DNA from 2 places in the Paenibacillus kandeliae genome. Region 1 is predicted to be linked to the other one. Evidence: predicted binding sites of a transcription regulator. Region 1 holds the regulator's gene; the other holds the start of a gene.

Region 1 (11,569 bases):
GGTCGAGCATATGAAGATGCAAGTGCCTTGTCCGCCGCAGCGCCCAGAGCTGCTGAAGCGTCTGGATGATCTGACAGCAGTGAAGCTGAACCTGCGGGTGCAAGAACTGGACAGTGGCAATTCTGATTTGCAGTCTTTATGGGAACAGGTAGTGATCGATCGTTCGCTGCTCAGTTGGACGTTGATTGCGATGTCGCTCGGATTGAATGGCGATAATGTGCGTCAGACGATGAAGGAATGGACATTTGCCAATGTGTTTACCGACAAGCTGAGTCGGTTGATTCGGCTGCATGAATGGTTAAACGAAGAGTTGTCATCGACAGCCGAACCACAGTGGACAACGGAGCAGGTCTATCGCATCTGGACAGCGGGCGTGTTAAATCATGGACGCGAAGCAGCTGTGCACTGGCTGCTGCTGTACAATGTATTACCGGAAGCAGGAACGATACCGCCAATACATTATATTGCTGCTCATGCACTGGAATGGCTGTCTGCTCAAAAAGTTTGGAGTCTCGCTGATGTCAATGTTAACGGACAGCAAGTGCTAGCGGCGCTGGATACGCGCGGCGGTGCATGGCTGGGACAGCTGATGAACGAGATTTTGCTAAAAGTGGCAGTTGGCGATCTAGCGAATGACACGGATTCAATCGTAGCATACGCCGTCCAACGACACCGGGAAGGAGAGCAGGCATAATGCGCGACGAACAACTGCTGGAATTGCTGACGGCGCGTCCGGGTGAATATATTTCCGGCGAGGAGATTAGCCGCCTGATGTCAGTAAGCCGTACGGCGATCTGGAAAGGCATTAACCGGCTCAAGGAGCAGGGATATGAATTTGACTCTGTTTCCCGTAAAGGCTATCGGATTGTGCGGTATCCCGACCGTTTTGACGAGGTATCCTTACGATTGCAGCTTAGTAAACGAACATCGTGGGGACAGCCACTGCATCTGCTGGATACGATCGGTTCAACGCAGGATGTAGCACGGGAGCTTGCCGAGCAAGGCGCAATAGAAGGTACGCTGGTTATCGCTGAGGAACAAACGGCGGGTCGCGGACGGCAGGGACGACGGTTTCATTCGCCACCCGGTCGAGGGGTGTGGATGACGGTTGTGATGCGTCCACAGCAGCCATTGCAATATACATCGCAGCTGACGTTGCTTGCAGCGGTGGCAATCTGCCGTGCGCTGCGGAATGTGAGCGGGCTGGACATCGGTATCAAATGGCCGAACGATCTGCTGATCGATGGTCGCAAAGTATGCGGCATTCTGGTCGAATCCGCAGCGGAGGACGGATATGTACGTTATGCACTGGCAGGCTTTGGTATTGATGTGAATTTGGCACCAGAGGATTTGCCGGAGGACGTACGTCCGGTTGCGACTTCGCTACGCATTCAGCGCGGCGAGCCCGTTGATCGTACAGAAGTAGTGACGGCGATTATGAGCGAGCTGGAATCGCTGTACGAATTGTATAATCGGGAAGGCTTTGCGCATATTGCGGCATTATGGGAAGCATTGGCGTTTGCAATCGGCAGCCCAGTGACGGTCAAAACGCTACAAGGTTCGTTACAAGGCATCGCACGCGGGCTTGGACCAAACGGTGAGCTACTGCTAGAACATGCAGATGGACAGATTTTGCCAGTGTATTCCGGTGAAGTCGGCTTCTGAGTGTGGTGTCGTTTATATCGTTGTATGTTGTGTATATCGTATCTTTGCATGCCTTTATGTGGTCTATTCAGTGTAGAGGGTAGCTAGATACGAAATAGAATCTAGGATGACAATTGTTACATGATATTCAATAAATCCTAGTGGTAAAATCGGATATAGGTACGATTCGTAAACAGCTATCTATTTTATCGCGGAAATTAGTGAAATTTGAATGTCACTCTGGTATACTATGCAGGAAGACGGTATCGGCAAGCGCCGAGCCGTACTTTCTCATGTTACGTTGGTGTGAGCTGGCAGGCAAGCACCGGCAGTCTGAACGCGTAACCTTTGCTCGGAAGAGGATGAAACAGACCGTCATCGCGGCTGTGATTCGGAATCTGACCATAGAGCATACAGTAGCCCTATACAGCATTGGGATTCGATTTTCCGACACTGCATAGGCTTATGGAAAAGTCTGTGACTTTTCTGACTGATGGGAAGCGGAGGGCTGATTATGCTGGACAGGCTGGAGTGTGAACTCCATACATCCGGCAATTCTGCTATGAATCCAATCATCGTATCCAATGAGATACGCAGATGAAGCGAGGTGTTGGCTATATTCAATTCTGCTCTGAGCCTTATGGGACCGAGACAGAAGAGATGATCGCAAAGTGACTCTTTTTTGGACTCAGGACCTTTTTCGCACAAGACGAAAAGGTTTTTTATTTTGTCCAAAAACTATTTTGAATACAAAGGAGCCTGATGTCACATGGCAGCCAAAACGCCGCTGAATATTGTAAAAATGAAAAAAATGAAATCCGAGGGCATTCCGATTACGATGGTAACCGCCTATGATTACCCGACCGCACGACTGGCTGAGGAAGCCGGGCTGGATATGCTGTTGATCGGGGATTCGCTGGGCAATGTAGTGCTCGGCTACGATTCCACCATTCCGGTCACCGTAGACGATATTGTCTATCATTCCAGAGCGGTGGCGCGGGGCGCACAATCTACTTTTATCGTCGCGGATTTGCCGTTTATGACCTATCACGGGAGTATAGATGAAACATTGCGCAACGTGAAGCGCATTATGCAAGAAGGGCATGCCCATGCGATCAAGCTGGAGGGCGGTGCTGAGATTGCCGATACCGTAGCTGCGATCACGCGCGCAGGTGTGCCAGTACTGGCGCATATCGGTCTGACGCCACAATCGGTGCATCAGATTGGTGGGTATCGCATTCAAGGGAAAGATGAGCAAGACGCCCAACGTCTGCTGAATGATGCAAAGGCACTGGAAGCAGCTGGCGCGTTCGGTGTAGTACTAGAATTGGTGACGGAAGATACGGCTGCTCGTATTACTGGTGAGCTGTCGATTCCAACCATCGGTATCGGTGCAGGACGCGGCTGTGACGGACAGGTGCTCGTTTTCCACGATGTGGTGAAATATACTGACAGTTACCGCGACAAGCGCTTTGTTAAAACGTACGCGGATATTGGGACGACGATTCGTACCGCATTGGAGCAATATGTCAGTGAAGTGAAAGACCGTGCGTTTCCGGCGGAGCAACATGTGTTCAATCCAGATGAAAAAGCACTGGATTCCTTGTATGGACAACAACGGAAGGTGGAGAATTTATCGTGAAAGTAGTACGCAGCATATCCGAAGTCAGACAGCAAGTTAAACATCTTCGCGGAGAGCGTTCCAGCAATGGACATGAAGCGACCGTTGGATTGGTACCGACAATGGGCTTTTTGCATGATGGACATGCCAGTCTAATGCGCCGTGCCAAACAGCACAATGATATTGTCGTGATTAGTATTTTCGTCAATCCGATTCAGTTTGGACCGAATGAGGATTTTGAACAATACCCACGCGATGAACAGCGCGATTTAGCATTGGCAGAACGCGAAGGCGTGGACATCGTGTTTATGCCGGGCGTCGACGATATGTATCCAACACCGACCAAAACGCATGTGAGTGTTGCCGATCTGACCGATTCTCTATGTGGCGCTTCGCGTCCGGGTCACTTTGACGGTGTATCGACGGTGGTGACCAAGCTGTTCAATATTGTGAAGCCAGATGCTGCTTTCTTTGGCGCGAAGGATGCGCAGCAGGTCGCTGTCATCAAGCAAATGGTTGTCGACCTGAATATGGATATTGAGATTGTGCCATGCCCGATCATTCGCGAGCAGGACGGACTGGCGCTCAGCTCACGCAATGTGTATTTGTCAGACGAGGAACGCAGTCAGGCACTGGTTCTGTCACGTTCCTTAGAGCTGGTTAAGCAGCGTATCATGGAACAGCCGCATATGACTGCTGGTGATGTTCGTGCCATGCTGCGCAGCGAGATTGGTACATCGCCTATTGCAGTGATCGACTATGCTGAGATCATGACGTTTCCACACTTGGAGACACTGGCAGATACAACGGTCGTCGGTGACCTATCGTCCGAGATCATTATGGCGCTGGCTGTCAAATTCGGCAAAACGCGTCTGATCGACAATGTGATTATGGAAACGAAAGGGGTTGCCCTGCATGTATAGAACAATGATGAAATCCAAAATCCACCGCGCTACCGTTACCGAGGCAAACCTCAACTACGTTGGCAGTGTTACGATCGACGAAGATCTGATGGATGCCGCCGATCTGCTGGAAAACGAGAAAGTACAGATCGTGAATAACAACAACGGCGCACGTCTGGAAACGTACGTGATTGTCGGTCCACGCGGAAGCGGTGTGATCTGCCTGAACGGTGCAGCTGCCCGTTTGGTGCAACCCGGCGACAACGTGATCATTATCTCGTATGCTACAGTCGATAATGCGGAAGCGAAGGAACATCGCCCCACTGTCGTATTCGTGGACGAGCAGAACAAAGTCGTAATGGAAGCCCACAAGGAAGTTCACGCGACGATTGTCTAAAGCAAAGTCAGCCGATGAATGGTTTTGAACCGTGATTTGGCTAGAGATAAGCTTCAACGTAAATATAGAAAAAAGGAATGCCTGCTATATAAGCAGGCATTCCTTTTTATTTTGTCATTCCCCTGTCGATGTGATACCCAATGTTGCTCGTTCCTGTTTATATCTGTCTTACTATACTTTAAAGCGTCCAATCAACCCATTCAAACGCTCAGACAACCCAGCTAAATGATTCGCTGAATGATTCACATGCTCCATAGCTGCTTGCTGCTCCTCAGCGCCTTCGGTAACTTGCTCGAAGCGACGGGCAGACTGACGCGTGATCGCTTCCATTTCGTCAACTGAGACAAGCATTTGCTGCGAAATCGCAGATATTTCGGAGGAGGATTCAGATACTTGATGAAGCTGCGCTGCCACCTCACCGAGACGATGGTGAATATGTTCAAACGATTGTCCGGCATGCTGTACTACATTCATACTCGTATACGTTTCTGTCCGATTGACTTCCATATGCCGATGCAGCTCACCGATCTCACGCTGCATCGCGGTTACGATCTCAGCCACTACAGAAGCGGAGGATTTGGATTGTCCAGCCAATTTCTGTACTTCACCAGCAACGACAGCAAAGCCCTGTCCATGCTCACCCGCACGAGCAGCTTCGATGGAAGCGTTCAGTGCAAGCAAATGTGTCTGACTAGCAATATCATTAATCAACTGCAAAATGCCTTCAATGCGGTCGGAATGCTGCTGAAGCTGCCCTGTTGCAGCTGCCATCTGATCCGACGATTGTGTGATCGCTTCCATCTGTGACACCGCTTGTCCGATGGCTTGTTTACCTTGAACACTTTGCTCCAGCGTATCACTGGATCGATCAGAGACGATATTGACGGCTTCCGCAATGCGCTGCATTCCGCCATTCACTTCGTTCATACCATGCTGCATTTCAATGGCGTGAGCAGCTTGCGTCTGCGTATCGGCTGACGTCTCGTGTACATGACCCGCAATCGTACGACTCGTATCCGAGGTGCTGCGAGATTGCTCCGAAAGACCAATAGCAGCTTGCTGAAGTTCCTGTGCACTATCGCGAATACCGACAATAACATTGCGTGTATCGGCAACTAGCCTACCAAACGAAGCGGACAATTGCCCAATTTCATCCTTGCTGGTTGTACGAATCTCAATCGTCAGATCGCCTTCATTCACCCGATGAATATCCTCGTTCAATCGTCGGAGTGGACGAATAAGATAACGTGCAAGAATGTACACAAGCAGCAGGCTTACAAGCAGGATCAGCAGGGAGACGATAAGTGTCGTTTGCTTGGACTTCTGCATCAATTCATAAATATTGGTCGCATCCAGATCGGCACCTAGCACGCCAATCGTTTGTCCGGCTGCATTTTTGATCGGTACAAAGGAGGTAATAATTGCGCCATACTGATCTTTGGTTAGATCGCCTACGGCAGGCTGTCCGGTGTTCATTACCTGCTGCATAGCGGGATACACTTCCTCCTCGACTGTCCCCAGTGGAGAAAAATCATCCTCAGATACGTCTTGCGGCGCACCATCTACAATGTAGACATATTGCTCTTGACCGTTGTTCATCGTGCGATTCATTGTATAAATATAGCGGAAGCCATTATCCTCGCGTAGTTGATTCAGCTGCTGACGAAGCTTGGTATAATAAGCTGTCTCGCCACCTTCGCGAGCTGGAATGGCAGAATACTGTACCGGATCGATCAATGCGCTTGCTCGGAGAGCAACCTGTTCAGCCTGTGTGCCAATAGACTGAGTCACTAATGAATTTGAGGATTGATAGACCGTCAATCCCACAATGGCAAACCCAATCACGATCAAAACGGAGAAACATACAATCATTCTTGCAAGTAAGCTGTTCAATAAAATATCTCCTTTGGAATATAAGCGCTTGATTAGGATGATATATGCAGGGGTATAGTGCTTAGTAATCAACGCAGCAAGGTATTTATACTTAATATAATCTAGCAGACGGCGAGTGTAAATCATTGCTTGGCTGGTATCTACAAATTGCGAACCATTCCGAGGTGTTTACACAAACCTGTGGAACAACCGTTCGATTTGGGGTATACTGTAATCATTCATAAACGCCGAAGCAGGGTGATACTGTGCGAGCCGATTCGCGCCCGGTATCACCTTTTGTTGTGGGTGCGTGTGGTTGATTTTCAAAACTGCGGTCTTCTGGTATGCTGATAGTTGAGTATGTTTACACCAGGATCAGACAACTGCAGGGAAAGGATTTAGACATCCATGAAATTTGCTGTACTGGATTTTGAAACAACAGGAACCCAATCGACGGATGATATTATCCAAGTGGGACTTGCCATTATAGATCATGATTCAACCATTTCACAGGTATACAGTTCGATGGTGAAGCCGTCCGTCTCCATTCCGGCTTTTATCAGTGGATTGACTGGCATTAGCAATGACGATGTGAAGGACGCGCCGGAGCTCGACGATGTGATGCTGGATATGATCCCGCTGCTGGAGGACGCTGTACTAGTCGGACACAATGTAGGCTTTGACCTCGGCTTTTTGCAGCGTGCGCTGGATCGTACGGGTTATTTGCCTTTTACAGGTCGCGTGCTGGATACGATGGATTTCCTACGCATTTTCTTTCCGAATCTGCCTAGTTATCAGCTGAGCATGGTCAGCAGCTCGCTCGGCTTTCAGCATGACCGTCCGCATCAGGCGGATAGTGATGCGCTGGCGACGGCGTATGTTTTTTTGAAATGTATTGAGGAGCTGAACGAGCTGCCGCTCATTACCGTGCAGCGATTGTCTGAGCTGTTCGACAATCAGGATAGCGATCTAGGCTGGTATTTTGACGGGGTGCGTATGGAGCGTGAAGCGCAGCCGGTACAAGATTTGGACAGCCATCGCTTTTATCGTCAGTTAGCTCTAAAAGTAGGCGATTGGATCGATATTCCGTCCGCCGAGGATGAACGTGGCAATATGCCGCTGGCGGATACATCATTTGAAGAGTTTTTGCAGCAGGTGAAGGATAATTTGCGTAAGCTGCTGCCGGATTATGAAGAACGTCAGCCTCAGAACCATATGTTCGACGAGGTTATTCGAGCATTATCCGATGATAAGCATCTGCTGATCGAGGCAGGCACTGGAACAGGCAAATCGCTCGGCTATTTGCTGCCATCCATTTACCATAGCGTGAAGAACAGTGAGCGCGTCATGGTTAGTACGCATACGATCAATCTACAGGAGCAACTGCGTGAGCGCGATGTTCCGCTGTTGACGCAGGTGATTCCGTTTGCCTTTCGTGCTGCCGTGTTCAAGGGCCGACAGCATTATTTGTGTCTGCGCAAATTTGAGCATAAAATAAATACAAAAGAATTCCAGAGTCCGAAGGAAGATGTGTTGATTGCCGCTCAGATGATTGTCTGGCTGACCGCTACTGAAACCGGAGACGATGAGGAATTGAATATGGGCAATCGGGGCGGTGAGTTCTGGGAAACGGTGGCAAGCGATACCGATTCCTGTCTTGGACGCGCCTGTCCGTGGTTTAAGCAATGCTACTATCACCGTGCCAAGCATGAAGCGGGAGCAGCAGACGTAGTGATCACCAATCACTCCAAGCTGTTTACCGACATCAAGGCAGGGCATCAATTGCTGCCTTCCTATGAACGACTGGTCATTGACGAGGCGCATCATTTGGAGGATGTGGCAGGTAAGCATCTGGGTATGCACATGAAATATTTCACATTGGTTCAACCTCTGCTGCGTCTATTCAAGGACAGCAAAAATGGACAGCTTGCCGTGCTTCGCCAGCAGCTGGGATCATCGGGCAGTGAGCGTGGTATGGAATGGGCGATTGCAATTGACAATCTATATCCTGAACTCATAGATGTGAAAGAAGACTGGGATAAGCTGAGCGAGCTGCTGTTTGCGCTTTTGCCACAGCGCAGCGATGCTGCACCAGGCGAAGCAGGTCAGTTTACTCTGCGTTTACTTCCACAGAACAAGCCGGAAGAATGGGAAAAGATTACCGAGTTGGAGAACCGCATTCATATTGCACTCAGTCAGATTGTTCGTCAGGGCGAGCACACGATGGGCAAAATCAAAGAATCCGATGATGTGCTTGTTAACGAAGGGCTGGTTACCGATGTAACTGGGCTGTTCAAGGATTTGGGTGCGGTACGCGATGATTTGCGCCATTTTATCAAGCTGGATAGTGTAGAAACGGTATATTGGTACGAAGCCAATGGCAATTACCGCAGCAAATCGCTGCAAATGTATGCCGTACCGGTCGATGTGAGTCAGCAGCTGAAAGAACACTTTTTTGATAAAAAGAAAAGCATCATTCTTACATCGGCAACGCTCTCGATTGATAAAACGTTCCAGTATATGATCGAGCAACTGGGATTGAAGGAAGCAGAGCAGAACAACAAGCTCAATACGGTGATGTTGGAATCGCCATTTAATTATCGCGAGCAATCACTAGTATTGATTCCGCGCGATTTTCCAAGTCTGAAGGGCAGTGTGGGCGATCAGAATTTTGTAGCTATGCTTGCCGATTCGTTGGCAGACGCTGCGCGGGCGACCCGAGGACGGATGCTGGTATTATTTACCTCATACCGGATGCTCAAGCAGGTGTATGAGCCATTGAAAGAGAATTTATCTACAAGTGAGATTGCCGTATTCGGTCAGGGCGTGGATGGCGGCAGCCGTACCAAGTTGACACGTCGTTTTCAGGAGCATCCTGCTTCCGTATTGCTCGGAACAAGCAGCTTCTGGGAAGGTGTCGATATTCCAGGCGAGGCGCTGACCTGCCTGGCAATTGTGCGGTTGCCATTCCAGCCGCCGAATCATCCGCTCGTAGAAGCCAAAAGTGAACGCTTGAAAAAAGAAAAGAAAAACCCATTTATGAAATTATCCGTGCCGCAGGCAGTGATCCGGTTTAAGCAGGGCTTTGGACGTCTCGTCCGTACGGCAAATGACCGAGGAATCGTACTGATTTATGATACGCGGGTGATTGAGGCTTATTACGGCAGACATTTTCTTTATTCGCTGCCTGGTCCCAAAATGGAACATATGCCAACCCAGCAGATGATTCCCCGTATCGCCGAATGGCTGGAACAACGGCCGCTGGAAGCGGAAGCTGCAAATCAAGAGGGGGAGCAAGCATGAAATCCGAAAAAATATCTGAAGCTGTCGTGCGAAGATTACCTGTCTATTTGAGATATCTGAATGAACTGCATACCCGCGAGGTACCAACGGTATCCTCGCAGGAGCTGGGGCAGAAGCTGGATCTGAATCCAGCGCAAATCCGCAAGGATCTTGCTTACTTCGGCGATTTTGGACGCAAGGGTATCGGTTATGATGTATCGTATCTGATTGAGAAGATTCGTCATATTCTGAAGCTGGATCAGCAGATCAATGTAGCACTGATTGGTGCTGGTAATCTGGGACACGCTCTATCCAACTACAATGCCTATTTGCAGGAAACGATGAAGATTATCGCTGTATTCGATTCCTACGAGCCTAAGGTAGGTAGCAAAATCAATACGTTGACTGTACAGCCAATCAGTGAGTTATCGAACGCGGTAAAAGAACAAAATATCCGCGTAGGTATCATTACTGTGCCGAATACAGAAGCGCAGCGTGTTGCTGATCAGCTGGTGGAAGCGGGCATTGAGGCGATTTTGAATTTTGCACCGATTATTTTAAGAACACCACCGCATGTGCGTGTGCATACAGCTGATTTTACGACTGATCTGCTCAGTTTGGCATACTACCTTGAAGATGGAAAGGAATTAGAAGTCAATGAACAACTCTCCGAGTAAATGGATGATCAAAAACGGTATTTTCGCTGTACCCAACGCCGAAAAGCCAGTATTGCATGGCTACATGGTCGTTGAGGATGACCTGATTACGTATATTGGTGAAGAGGAGCCGCAAGTAGGCGATGACGTTGCCATTGTAGACGGACGCCACCAATTCTTCATTCCTGGTCTGGTGAACAGTCACGGTCACGCGGCGATGTCATTGCTGCGCGGCTTTGGCGACGATCTGGCGCTGCAAGTATGGTTGCAAGAGAAAATGTGGCCAATGGAAGCTAAATTTACGAGCGATGATGTATACACAGGAACCGCATTGTCGGTACTGGAAATGCTCAAAGGCGGCACCACCACATTCCTCGATATGTACGACCGTTCCGAGCGTGTAGCGGAAGTGGTAGAGCAATCCGGTATGAGAGCCGTACTGATGAGAGGCGTTATCGGTCTGTGTTCAGAAGAGGAGCAAAAGCAAAAGCTGAACCAATCGATCCAATTCGTACGTGATTGGCACGGCAAAGCAGACGGACGTATCACCACTATGATGTCTCCGCATGCACCGTACACTTGCCCACCTGCATACATTGAACAATTCGTACAAGCTGCACACGATCTGGATGTGCCGCTGCATACACATATGTCCGAAACGATTGCCGAAGTCGAGCAAAACGTACGTGATTACGGTTTGCGTCCGGTTGCTCATTTGGAAAAGTTGGGCATGTTCACACGTCCAACGCTACTTGCACATGCTGTGCATCTGAATGATGAAGAGATTGCTACACTGGCGGCTCACAAGGTTACGGTTTCCCATAATCCGGGTAGCAACCTGAAGCTTGCTAGCGGTGTGGCACGTGTACCAGATCTGCTGAAAGCAGGCGTGGTCGTATCTCTCGGTACAGATGGTCCTGCCAGCAATAACAATCTGGATATGTTTGAGGAAATGCGTCTGGCTGCACTGATTCACAAAGGTGTATCCGGCGACCCAACTGCTGTACCTGCATCGGAAGCGCTGCGTATGGGTACGGAATATGGTGCTCAATCGGTATTCCTGAACAATACAGGTACATTCAAGGTCGGCATGAAGGCGGATATTACGTCGCTCAATATCGATCAGCCACATTTCCTGCCGTTTACTGATTTCATTTCTCATACTGTATATTCTGCATGTGCCAAAGATGTGCTG
Region 2 (11,569 bases), 170 kb from region 1:
AAGCACGTACTCTGTGAAAAGCCGATGGCAAAAACGACTGCCGAAGCCCAGCAAATGGTCGATGCAGCCAAACGCACAGGCAAAAAGTTATCTATCGCTTACCAAAACCGCTTCCGTGACGACAGTCTCTACTTGAAGCAAATGGTCGAAGATGGCGATCTAGGCGATGTGTATTACGGCAAGGCGATTGCACTGCGTCGCCGCGCTGTACCGACGTGGGGTGTATTTCTGGATGAGGACAAGCAAGGCGGCGGGCCATTGATCGATATTGGTACCCATGCTTTGGATCTCACCTTATGGCTGATGGACAATTACAAGCCAAAAAGTGTTCTTGGTTCTACATTCCATAAGCTCGGTCCACGTCCGAACTCTGCGAATGCGTTCGGTCCTTGGGACCCAGAACAGTTTAAGGTAGAGGATTCAGCATTTGGCTTTATCACGATGGAGAATGGAGCGGTCATCGCGCTGGAATCCAGCTGGGCGCTCAATATTCGTCAATTCGGCGAAGCACAGACATTACTGTGTGGAACCGAGGGCGGTGCAGATATGAGTGATGGGCTGCATATCAACGGGGAAAAGAATGGGCGTCTGATCGACAGCAAGGTTGATCTCAACTCTGGCGGCGTTGCTTTTTACTCCGGCGATACGGAAGATGCTGGTGCACGCGAAGCTCGCATGTGGCTGGAAGCGATCATCAACGATACCGAGCCGCTGGTGAAGCCAGAGCAGGCATTGGTTGTTACGCAAATTCTAGAAGCCATCTACGAATCAGCACGCACAGGTCGAGCGATTGAATTGCAGCAGCAGGTAGCATCGGTATAAATGCTACGCTACTCGTCTATTTCGCGGCGAGAAGTTGTTGAACAACATCAACGCAGAATATAGGCAGCCTAAACAAAATTTTTTATATGACAGATAAGTAAAATTTTATTAACAAATTTCCTGAAATTTCAAACTTTATCGGTATGGAGTTCGTATTAATAGGTAGAAGATCATTCGAACCAATCAAACACAACATCCATTCCACTTTACCTAACAAAACAGTTGAACCAGGAGGAAACACGAATGAAATTGGGCGTATTTATGGTATTGCTGAACAACAAAAGCTTTGAGGAGGCGCTTGACTATGTTGCCGAAAAAGGCGTTAAGGCGGTAGAGATCGGTTCGGGCGGTAATCCGGGCGCAGTTCACTGTAAGCCGGACGAATTGCTGGCAGATGCAGGCAAGCTGCGCGAGTTCAAAAAAGCGGTAGAATCTCGTGGTTTGATGATTAGCGCATTGAGCTGCCACGGCAATCCGCTGCATCCACAAAAAGCGATTGCTCAGGAAGCACATGAGGATTTTGTTAAATCAGTTAAGCTGGCTCAAAAGCTGGATGTACCAGTCGTGAATACGTTCTCTGGTTGTCCGGGTGACAGCGACAACGCTAAATATCCAAACTGGCCCGTAGCACCATGGCCAACGGATTACAGCGATCTGCTGGACTGGCAATGGAATACGAAAGTCATTCCATACTGGACGGAGAATGGCAAGCTGGCTTCTGATCACAATGTCAAAGTCGGTATTGAGCTACACGGTGGATTCTCCGTGCATACCCCAGGCACAATGTTGAAGCTGCGTGAAGCAGCAGGCGAAGCGATTGGAGCGAACCTTGACCCAAGTCATATGTGGTGGCAAGGGATCGATCCTGTCGCAGCAATAAAAATTTTGGGGAAAAATGGCGCAATTCATCATTTTCATGCTAAAGATACGATCACGGATACCGATAATATGAATATGAACGGTGTAACGGACATGCACTCCTACGCGGAGATGAACGATAGAGCATGGCAATTCCGTACCGTCGGTTATGGTCACGATTTGAAAACATGGGCAGACATTGTCAGCGCCCTGCGCCTGGTAGGTTACGATTACGTTGTTAGCATAGAGCATGAAGACGGATTAATGTCCGTAAACGAAGGATTTACTAAAGCCGTCCACAACTTGCAGCAGGTTATGATCGAAGAAGAACTCGGCGAGATGTGGTGGGTCTAAACAACAGGGAGGCAGTAACAGTATGATTAACGTAACAGTCTGGAATGAGTTTGTACATGAGCAAATCCGCGATGATGTAAAAGCCGTATACCCGGATGGAATTCACAAAGTACTCGCAGACGGATTGACCAAAGAAGGCTTCGCCTGCCGCACAGCAACGCTGGATCAGGATGAGCACGGTCTGACGGAATCCGTTCTGAACTCTACGGATGTTATGCTCTGGTGGGGCCATACTGCGCACGACCTGGTCGACGACGATATCGCCGAAGCAGTCGTACGACGCGTAAATGAAGGCATGGGTCTCATTGTGCTTCATTCTGGACACTTTTCCAAACCATTCAAACAACTGATGGGCACCAGCTGCGATCTGAAATGGCGCGTAGCCGACGAGCAGGAAATCCTATGGTGTGTCAACCCGACGCATCCGATCGCACAGGGCGTTAACCCTTCGATCACACTGGACAAAGAAGAAATGTATGGTGAATTCTTTGATGTACCAGCGCCGGATGAACTGGTGTACCTGAGCAACTTTGAAGGCGGGGAAGTATTCCGCAGCGGCTGTACGTATCGCCGTGGTCACGGGAAGATCTTCTACTTCCGTCCAGGTCATGAAACGTACCCTACGTATTACAATCAAGATATTATGCACATCATTGCCAATGCGGTACGCTGGGCATATCCTGCCAGCAACGCACGTCCAGCATTTGGACGTACCGAACCGCAACGTGCAATCGGCAGCAGCAAACTGACCGTATAATATTGTCAGCTGCGTCGGCATAAGGGAAGGGTTAGTACGCCTGCCGATAAGGATCGGCAAGCCCACTTTGATCATACTGTATGCAACCTGTTGTGATTGAGCAGATGGACGGACGGGACGCCTAACTTTTATGTAATGCCATAATAATGAGATAGACGAGCATGATTTTCAGGGTACGTCTGCATGGTTGATTCCGACCAGCAGACGTACCTTTTTGATTGTTGTAGCTAGTACTAGGATTGGGGTAATAGATTCATAAGCTATGGGGAGATTTTTATGACCGGTTCATTCTTTAAAACCGGATACCCGACAGGCAAGAGGATTAGGTATGTCTGAGGAGGGGTTTGCATTGATGGAATATAGGAACAGCCACGACTCTGCTTTTGCAATTGGTCATGTTCCTTTGCCGCCAGAGCTAGTACAGTCCTGTCTCAAGCGTGTCGAAGGGCTGCGGTTAGAAGGGTTTTTGACCGGATTCGGCAAATGGCCGGGTTCGCTGATGCTAGTTGGCGAAGCGCCGGGAGCCAACGAAATTCAGCAGGGACGTCCATTTTGCGGACAAGCAGGCAAGGTGCTGGACGGCTATCTGGATCATTTACAATTGACGCGCGATGATTTATACATTACGAGTGCGGTGCGTAGTCGTCCGTATCGTGACAAGCCAGTGAAGAATCACCCAGAGCGCCTCAGTCGGGCGAATCGTACACCGACCAGCAAAGAAGTGCTGGCATATGCACCCATTTTGGATTATGAGATTGCTACTGTACAGCCGCAGGTATTGATCACACTGGGCAATATTGGGTTGCACCGATTGATCGGCAACAGCACCAGCGTATCGCAGATTCATGGACAACCACGGCAGACTGCGATTCGGCAGGTAGACCCGTACCATCCAGAACAAGGATACACGTGGTCGGAGCAGTCTTATTGGGTGTTTCCGCTCTATCATCCAGCAGCAATTCTGTACAATCGTTCGTTAGAGCAGACCATTCAGGAGGATCTGCATCGATTGCGCGATTTCATTCACGAAGTTATAAAATATAAGCCGGAACAATGATTTATTATAGGTGGTTATGTCCAGCGCGAACTGGTGTAAATATACGACAGAAACCGCTGAAATCGGTAGGTTTTCGTTTTATTATAGTTAAAAATATGTTAAACTATATATGCTAACTTATTGTAAGTTTACATTGAGAGTTCCGGTACGATAGGCAGGATGATATCGGGCTACGGACCAGTAAAGAGGTGAAACGATGGAACAGCATCAGCTGGGTTTATGTCCGCGGTTTGAGACAGCGTTCTCTTTTCTCGGGAAACGATGGAACGGCCTGATTATTCAGTCCCTGATGAGCGGACCTAAACGGTTCAAAGACATATCCAATCTCATCCCGATGATGAGCGACAAAATGCTCTCAGAGCGTATGAAGGATCTGGAAGCAAGCGGTATTTTGTTACGCCAGGTCTATCCGGAGACTCCGGTACGGATTGAGTATGAACTGACGGAAAAAGGACGCGCCCTGCAGCCGGTTATGGATCAAATCCAAAATTGGGCGGAGCAGTGGGTAGACTAATACGTCGATCAGGCTGATCTGTTGGAGTTTCGGCCATACAAAAAAAGCTTTCCCCGGTGAATGCCGGTGGAAAGCTTTTTTGCTATATGAATCTATCTGGTTATACGTAGGGGGAGAGGGGATTAGATGCGGCAGACTTCTTTCGGGCATAGTTCGCAATGACACACTTCCTGCAAAGCCTCCAGATCGTGAATAATGATCATGCCATGCTCGTATTCAATCGTATCTTTTTTACGCAAATCGCTCAGCATCCGGTTGACGCTCTCACGGGTAGCGCCGATCATATTCGACAGATCAGTATGTGTAATTTTTTTATTGATCAGGATCGAGCCGTCTTCATTATAATCTTCGCCATACGTATTGCTCAGACGAATGAGCGTCGAGCAGAGTGCACCTGGTTTGCCGTACAGCATCAGGTCACGTACTTTGGTTTGAGTCAGACGGTGGTGTGTACCCATCCATTTCATAAAATCAATCGCAAAGTCACAGTGCTGACAGATGATCAGCTCCAAGTCTTTATGATCGATTACCGCAACCTCGGTATCCTCTAACGCTTCCGCAGTGAAGCCCAGACGCGTACCCGAGAACAGATCTGCCTGTCCGATCATATCGCCATTTTGGTACATATACAGAATGAGTTCTTTACCTTCGTCAGTCGATTTGGTTAGTTTTACACGTCCGCTTTTAATGTAATATAATTTGTCCGAAATATCGCCTTCCCAGAACAGATGCGAACCGGCAGGCACATTGCGCTCCGTTGCATACGATAAGAGTCGCTCCATATTGACGGGCGAGAAGCTAGTCGTATTGCTGTTTTCGTTCTGAGTCATGCGTTCCATTTGATTATTCATGATTCGTCCTCTCCTTTTGTCCCCATTATACGTAGAAAATAACCAGATTGCATTAAATTATAGGAAAAATTAGTAAGAATATTTCTGTTCTTCCATATGGTACTCTTAATCATATCGGTGAAAAGAAAGAAAACATAATATAAATAACTTTGTGATTATTTTCACTTATAGTATACCTCTACTTAATTTAAAATGCAAAAAGAAAAAACAGAAAAAAGAAATTTTTAAAAATTAAAATTGATTGTGAAAAAAATCACATTATGATTTATGTCTCTATGCTATGATCAGTGCGTAGACAAAAGCAACACACATTCTGAGGAGGATGAGAGAAATGGCTGTAAAAAATGATGCCGCTCGTACCGTTGAATTGACTGCACAGGAAGAGATTCAAAAGCTGATCGACAAGGGCAACAAAGCCTACAACGCTTTTATGAAAATGGATCAGGAGCAAATCGACAACATTGTACAGGCGATGGCGCTTGCCGGGCTAGACAAGCATATGCACCTTGCTAAAATGGCAGTGGAAGAAACAGGCCGGGGGGTATATGAGGATAAAATCACCAAGAACTTGTTTGCTACCGAATATATCTACCATAGCATCAAAAATGAGAAAACAGTCGGCGTGATTGAAGACAACGCGTATGACAGTTTCCAAAAGATTGCTGAACCAGTTGGAATTATCATGGGGATCACGCCTGTAACGAATCCGACATCTACAACAATGTTCAAGGCATTGATTGCAATCAAAACGCGCAACCCAATCATCTTTGGTTTCCACCCATCTGCACAGCAATGCAGCCGTGAAGCTGCTCGCATTTTGCTAGAAGCAGCTGTCAAACATGGTGCACCTGCTGACTGTATCCAATGGATCGACAATCCGTCGATGGACAAAACAAACGCGCTGATGAATCACCCTGACGTAGCACTCATTCTGGCTACTGGTGGTGGTGCGATGGTAAAAGCGGCATATAGCTGCGGTAAACCTGCACTGGGCGTAGGTCCGGGTAACGTACCTGCATTTATTGAGAAAAGCGCCGATCTGAAACAAGCGGTAACTGATCTGATCCTGTCCAAATCGTTTGATAACGGTATGATCTGTGCTTCCGAGCAAGCGGTAGTTATTGAAGAACCTGTTTTCGATCAAGTAAAAAAATTGATGATCGACAACGGCTGCTATTTCCTCACCAAAGAAGAAGTCGGCAAACTGACTGCCGGCGCAATGAATGTGGACAAATGTGCAGTGAATCCAGTCATCGTCGGACAACCTGCCACCAAAATTGCTGAAATGAGCGGAATTACCGTTCCTGCTGATACCAAAATTCTGGTAGCCGAGCTGGAAGGGGTAGGCACCAAATATCCGCTATCTGCTGAGAAATTAAGCCCTGTACTGGCTTGCTATAAAGTAAAAAATGCTGATCAAGGCATCGAACGTGCGGCTCAAATCGTAGAATTTGGCGGCATGGGTCACTCTTCGGCGATCCACTCGAACAATGAAGACGTAATCCAGAAATTCGCGGATCGTCTGCAAACAGGACGGATCATCGTTAACTCGCCTTCGACCCACGGCGCAATCGGTGACATTTACAATACGAACCTGCCTTCGCTGACACTGGGCTGCGGATCGTATGGACGCAACTCGACATCGTCGAACGTCACTGCCGTCAATCTGATTAACATTAAAAGGGTGGCTCGCCGTACCGTGAATATGCAATGGTTCAAAATCCCATCGAAAGTATACTTTGAAAAAGGATCGACGCAATACCTTGCCAAAATGCCGAACATCAGCCGTGTAGCGATTGTTACTGACCCGATGATGGTACAGCTCGGTTATGTGGGAAAAGTAGAGCACTATCTGCGTCAGCGTCAAACGCCAGTAGCTATTGAAGTATTCTCGGAAGTGGAACCTGATCCATCGACAGCAACGGTAGAACGCGGTCGTCAAATGATGGAACGCTTCCAGCCAGACTGCATTATCGCACTGGGCGGCGGTTCGCCAATGGATGCTGCCAAAGGTATGTGGCTGTTCTACGAATATCCAGATGTAAGCTTTGACAACCTGAAACAAAAATTCATGGATATTCGCAAACGGATCTACAAATATCCAAATCTAGGTCAAAAAGCACAATTCGTTGCCATCCCAACCACATCGGGTACCGGTTCGGAAGTGACTTCGTTCGCTGTTATCACCGACAAAGAAAAAGGCAATACCAAATATCCATTGGCAGATTACGAGCTGACTCCAGACGTAGCGATTGTCGATCCCGAATTTGTATACAGCCTGCCACGTGTAGCGGTAGCGGATACTGGTATGGACGTGCTGACTCATGCTATCGAAGCCTATGTATCGAATATGGCGAATGACTACACCGATGGTCTGGCGATCAAAGCGATTCAGCTGGTGTTCCAATACTTGGAGCAATCGGCACTGACTGGCGACAAACTGGCACGCGAGAAAATGCACAACGCTTCGACCATCGCTGGTATGGCATTTGCTAACGCATTCCTTGGCATCAACCACAGTCTGGCGCATAAATGGGGCGGTCAATACCATACCGCACATGGACGTACCAATGCGATTCTGATGCCACACGTCATCCGTTACAATGCGAAAAAACCGACCAAGTTTGCATCGTTCCCTAAATATTCGCACTTTATCGCTGACGAACGCTATGCCGAAATCGCCCGTATTCTGGGACTGCCTGCTCGTACGACAGAAGAAGGTGTGAATAGTCTGGTCAACGCGATTCGCGATCTGAACCGCAAACTGGGCATCCCTGAGACATTCCAAGAGCTGGGCTTTGACGCGAAGGACTTTGAATCGCGTGTAGATTATTTGGCAGACCGTGCCTTTGAAGATCAATGTACCACTGCCAATCCGAAAATGCCGCTTGTAACCGAGCTGGCTGATGTATACCGCAACGCGTTCTATGGCAAATTTGAATAAATGACCAGCGGCTCGACAGAGCCAAAGCTGGAAATGAATCGTTGCCATGATCCTATAATTGCCTAATGTGTTCGATGTAGTTTCTCCTCCCTTTATGATAGGCTGCTGTCATCCGCTGTGAGTACGGATTGACCGCAGCCTTTTTTCTTATTCTGGAAAGGAGGTGTTGCTCGTCATCCCATATCCTCTGCGGAATATAATTTGAAGGAAGCGGAGTGCATTTCAAATTGCAGCAGTTCCATTTTATATTGTTCAAAAGTACGGCAACTGTATCGGGATTTCTCGTCTTCCTGTATCAAGTCAGTAGAGTGTAGGGGATGTGGACTATTGTATTTTTTGCATATGTCCGTCGCTAAGGAGGTGCATCTGTATCATATTTAAAATTTTGCTGTATCAATGACAGAAAGTGATAAAAATCATAATGAGACGCCATTAATGTGATAAAAATCACATCAATATGATCCATCATCCTGCATAATAAGGACATAGCCGGAACACAACGAACCGGCGCTGAGACAACCAAGTCAATGTCATAACACAATTTGTGATTTTATTCACAAATAATGGAGGGATTATCAATGTCGGTAATCGAAAGAAACGTACAGGATCAATCACAACAACAAGCCTGGAGAGGTTTTCACACAGGTAAATGGACCAATCATGTAGACACAAAAAACTTCATTGACGAAAATATTAAACCTTATGTTGGCAACGAAAACTTCCTCGCAGGTCCAACTCAAAATACAAATGACCTGTGGAACATCGTTTCCCAGCTGTCCAGAGAAGAACGCGAGCGTGGCGGTGTATGGGATGTAGACGTGAATACACCAGCTTCCATCGTATCGCACGGTCCGGGCTACTTGGACAAAGACAAAGAGCAAGTTGTCGGCGTACAAACGGATGCACCTTTCAAACGTGCGATTCAGCCTTATGGTGGTATCCGCATGGTGATCGATGCTTGTAAAGCATACGGATTTGAAGTTCCACAATCCATAATCGACATTTTCACTAACATTCGTAAAACGCATAACCAAGGTGTATTCGATGCTTACACTGCTGAGATTCGTGCAGCACGCAAATCCGGTATCGTAACTGGTCTGCCAGATGCTTATGGTCGTGGACGCATTATCGGTGACTATCGCCGTGTAGCGCTGTATGGTGTAGACTTCCTGATGAAACAAAAACAACGTGAGCATGACGAAACACTGGGCGAATACATGGACGAAAACACCATTCGCCAACGGGAAGAAATCAGCGAGCAATACAGAGCGCTGAATGAACTGAAGCAAATGGCAGCCGAACACGGCTTCGACATTTCCAAACCAGCACAAAATGCTAAAGAAGCGTTCCAATGGTTGTACTTCGGTTATCTGGCAGCTGTGAAAGAACAAAACGGCGCAGCAATGTCGCTCGGACGTGTATCTTCCTTCCTCGATATTTACATTGAACGCGATGTAAAAGAAGGCACACTGACTGAAGAACAAGCACAAGAACTAGTTGACCATTTTGTTATGAAACTGCGGATTGTGAAATTCCTGCGTACACCAGATTACAACGAACTGTTCAGTGGTGACCCAACATGGGTAACCGAATCAATCGGTGGTATGGCAGTCGACGGCAAAACTCGGGTAACCAAAAGCAGCTTCCGCTTCCTGCATACCCTGTACAATCTAGGTCCTGCACCAGAACCGAACCTGACTGTTCTGTGGTCTGAACAACTGCCAGAAGGCTTCAAAAAATATTGTGCCAAAGTTTCTATCGAAACAAGCTCTATTCAGTATGAAAATGATGATCTGATGCGTCCGATCTATGGTGATGACTACGGTATTGCTTGCTGCGTATCCGCGATGCGTATCGGTAAACAAATGCAATTCTTCGGCGCACGTGCCAACCTTGCCAAAACATTGCTGTATGCGATCAACGGTGGTAAAGACGAGAAATCCGGCGCACAAGTAGGGCCTGAATTCCCAGCGATTACTTCCGAGTACCTCGATTATGATGAAGTGCTGAACCGTTACAAACCGATGATGCAATGGCTGTCGAAAGTGTACATGGATGCACTGAACATCATCCACTTCATGCACGATAAATACAGCTATGAGCGTATCGAAATGGCACTGCATGATCGTGACATTCTGCGTACAATGGCTTGCGGTATTGCCGGTCTGTCGGTTGCTGCTGACTCCCTGAGCGCTATCAAATACGCGAAAGTGAAACCGATCCGTAACGAACAAGGCATCGCTGTTGACTTTGAAATTGAAGGCGACTACCCTTGCTACGGTAACAACGATGATCGTGTCGATCAGATCGCCGTAGAGCTGGTTGAAACCTTCATGAGCATGATTCGCCAACACAAAACGTACCGTAACGCACTGCCGACTCAATCTGTACTGACCATCACATCGAACGTCGTATATGGTAAGAAAACAGGTACTACACCAGACGGACGTAAAGCAGGCGAACCATTTGCACCGGGTGCGAACCCAATGCATGGACGCGACAAAAAAGGCGCACTGGCATCCCTGAGTTCCGTTGCTAAACTGCCATACGAAGATAGCCTAGACGGTATCTCCAACACCTTCTCCATCGTGCCAAAAGCACTGGGTAAAGAAGAAGAAATTCGCAAATCCAATCTGGTGGCTATGCTGGATGGCTACTTCGGTAGTGACGCTCACCACTTGAACGTCAACGTATTTGACCGTGAACAACTGATGGATGCGATGGAACATCCAGAGAACTATCCACAGCTGACCATTCGTGTCTCTGGCTATGCGGTTAACTTTATTAAACTGACTAGAGAGCAACAGCTGGACGTAATCAACCGTACGTTCCACAGCAACATGTAATTACGCAGCATATTCAACCAACACATCAACGCTTGCAGGACATGTCATATGTAACAGCAATAGACATGTCCTGCAAATCACTCATAATGAAAGGGGCTGAATGATCATGGTAACAGGCCGTGTTCACTCGCTGGAGACCTTCGGTACTGTCGATGGTCCAGGTATTCGATTCGTACTATTTATGCAGGGGTGCCTGATGAAATGCCAGTATTGTCATAATCCCGATACCTGGAATCTAGACGGCGGCAAGGTGATGGAACTGGAAGAAGTTCTTTCCGAAATCCAGCCTTACCTGAATTACTATCGCAGCTCCGGCGGCGGGCTTACCGTCTCTGGTGGTGAACCGACACTACAAGCCCCTTTCGTCAAAGCATTGTTCAAAGAGGTCAAAGAACGCTGGAATCTGCACACAACCCTCGATAGCAACGGCTACAATGATGGGGAAAAGATTCACGAGCTGCTAGACGTGACCGATCTCGTTATGCTGGATCTCAAGCATATCAACAATGAAAAGCACAAAAAGCTAACGGGCGTATCCAATGAGCGTACACTGAAGCTGGCACAGT

The links. Region 1 encodes Rex, which represses fermentation and respiration genes when NADH is low (regulators of the CRP and FNR family bind a similar motif). Its sites were predicted from a motif close to TTGTGAAATATTTCACAA; they were not measured.
Region 2: a site for Rex is predicted at 5,455-5,472, ahead of adhE (bifunctional acetaldehyde-CoA/alcohol dehydrogenase). Genes of this name have one in related genera too.

Annotation. Positions count from the first base shown of each region.
Region 1 covers NZ_JBFDUZ010000001.1:2,451,455-2,463,023, reverse strand. Annotated here, with positions in the region: gene ABXR35_RS10455 (CCA tRNA nucleotidyltransferase) at 1-694, shown strand, start outside; gene ABXR35_RS10450 (biotin--[acetyl-CoA-carboxylase] ligase) at 694-1,665, shown strand; gene panB (3-methyl-2-oxobutanoate hydroxymethyltransferase) at 2,414-3,286, shown strand; gene panC (pantoate--beta-alanine ligase) at 3,283-4,188, shown strand; gene panD (aspartate 1-decarboxylase) at 4,181-4,564, shown strand; gene ABXR35_RS10430 (methyl-accepting chemotaxis protein) at 4,736-6,457, opposite strand; gene dinG (ATP-dependent DNA helicase DinG) at 6,845-9,739, shown strand; gene ABXR35_RS10420 (redox-sensing transcriptional repressor Rex) at 9,736-10,395, shown strand; gene ABXR35_RS10415 (amidohydrolase) at 10,376-11,569, shown strand, end outside.
Region 2 covers NZ_JBFDUZ010000001.1:2,621,236-2,632,804, reverse strand. Annotated here, with positions in the region: gene ABXR35_RS11245 (Gfo/Idh/MocA family protein) at 1-822, shown strand, start outside; gene ABXR35_RS11240 (sugar phosphate isomerase/epimerase family protein) at 1,066-2,034, shown strand; gene ABXR35_RS11235 (ThuA domain-containing protein) at 2,057-2,791, shown strand; gene ABXR35_RS11230 (uracil-DNA glycosylase) at 3,144-3,848, shown strand; gene ABXR35_RS11225 (winged helix-turn-helix transcriptional regulator) at 4,045-4,362, shown strand; gene ABXR35_RS11220 (Crp/Fnr family transcriptional regulator) at 4,485-5,213, opposite strand; gene adhE (bifunctional acetaldehyde-CoA/alcohol dehydrogenase) at 5,545-8,157, shown strand; gene pflB (formate C-acetyltransferase) at 8,736-11,003, shown strand; gene pflA (pyruvate formate-lyase-activating protein) at 11,110-11,569, shown strand, end outside.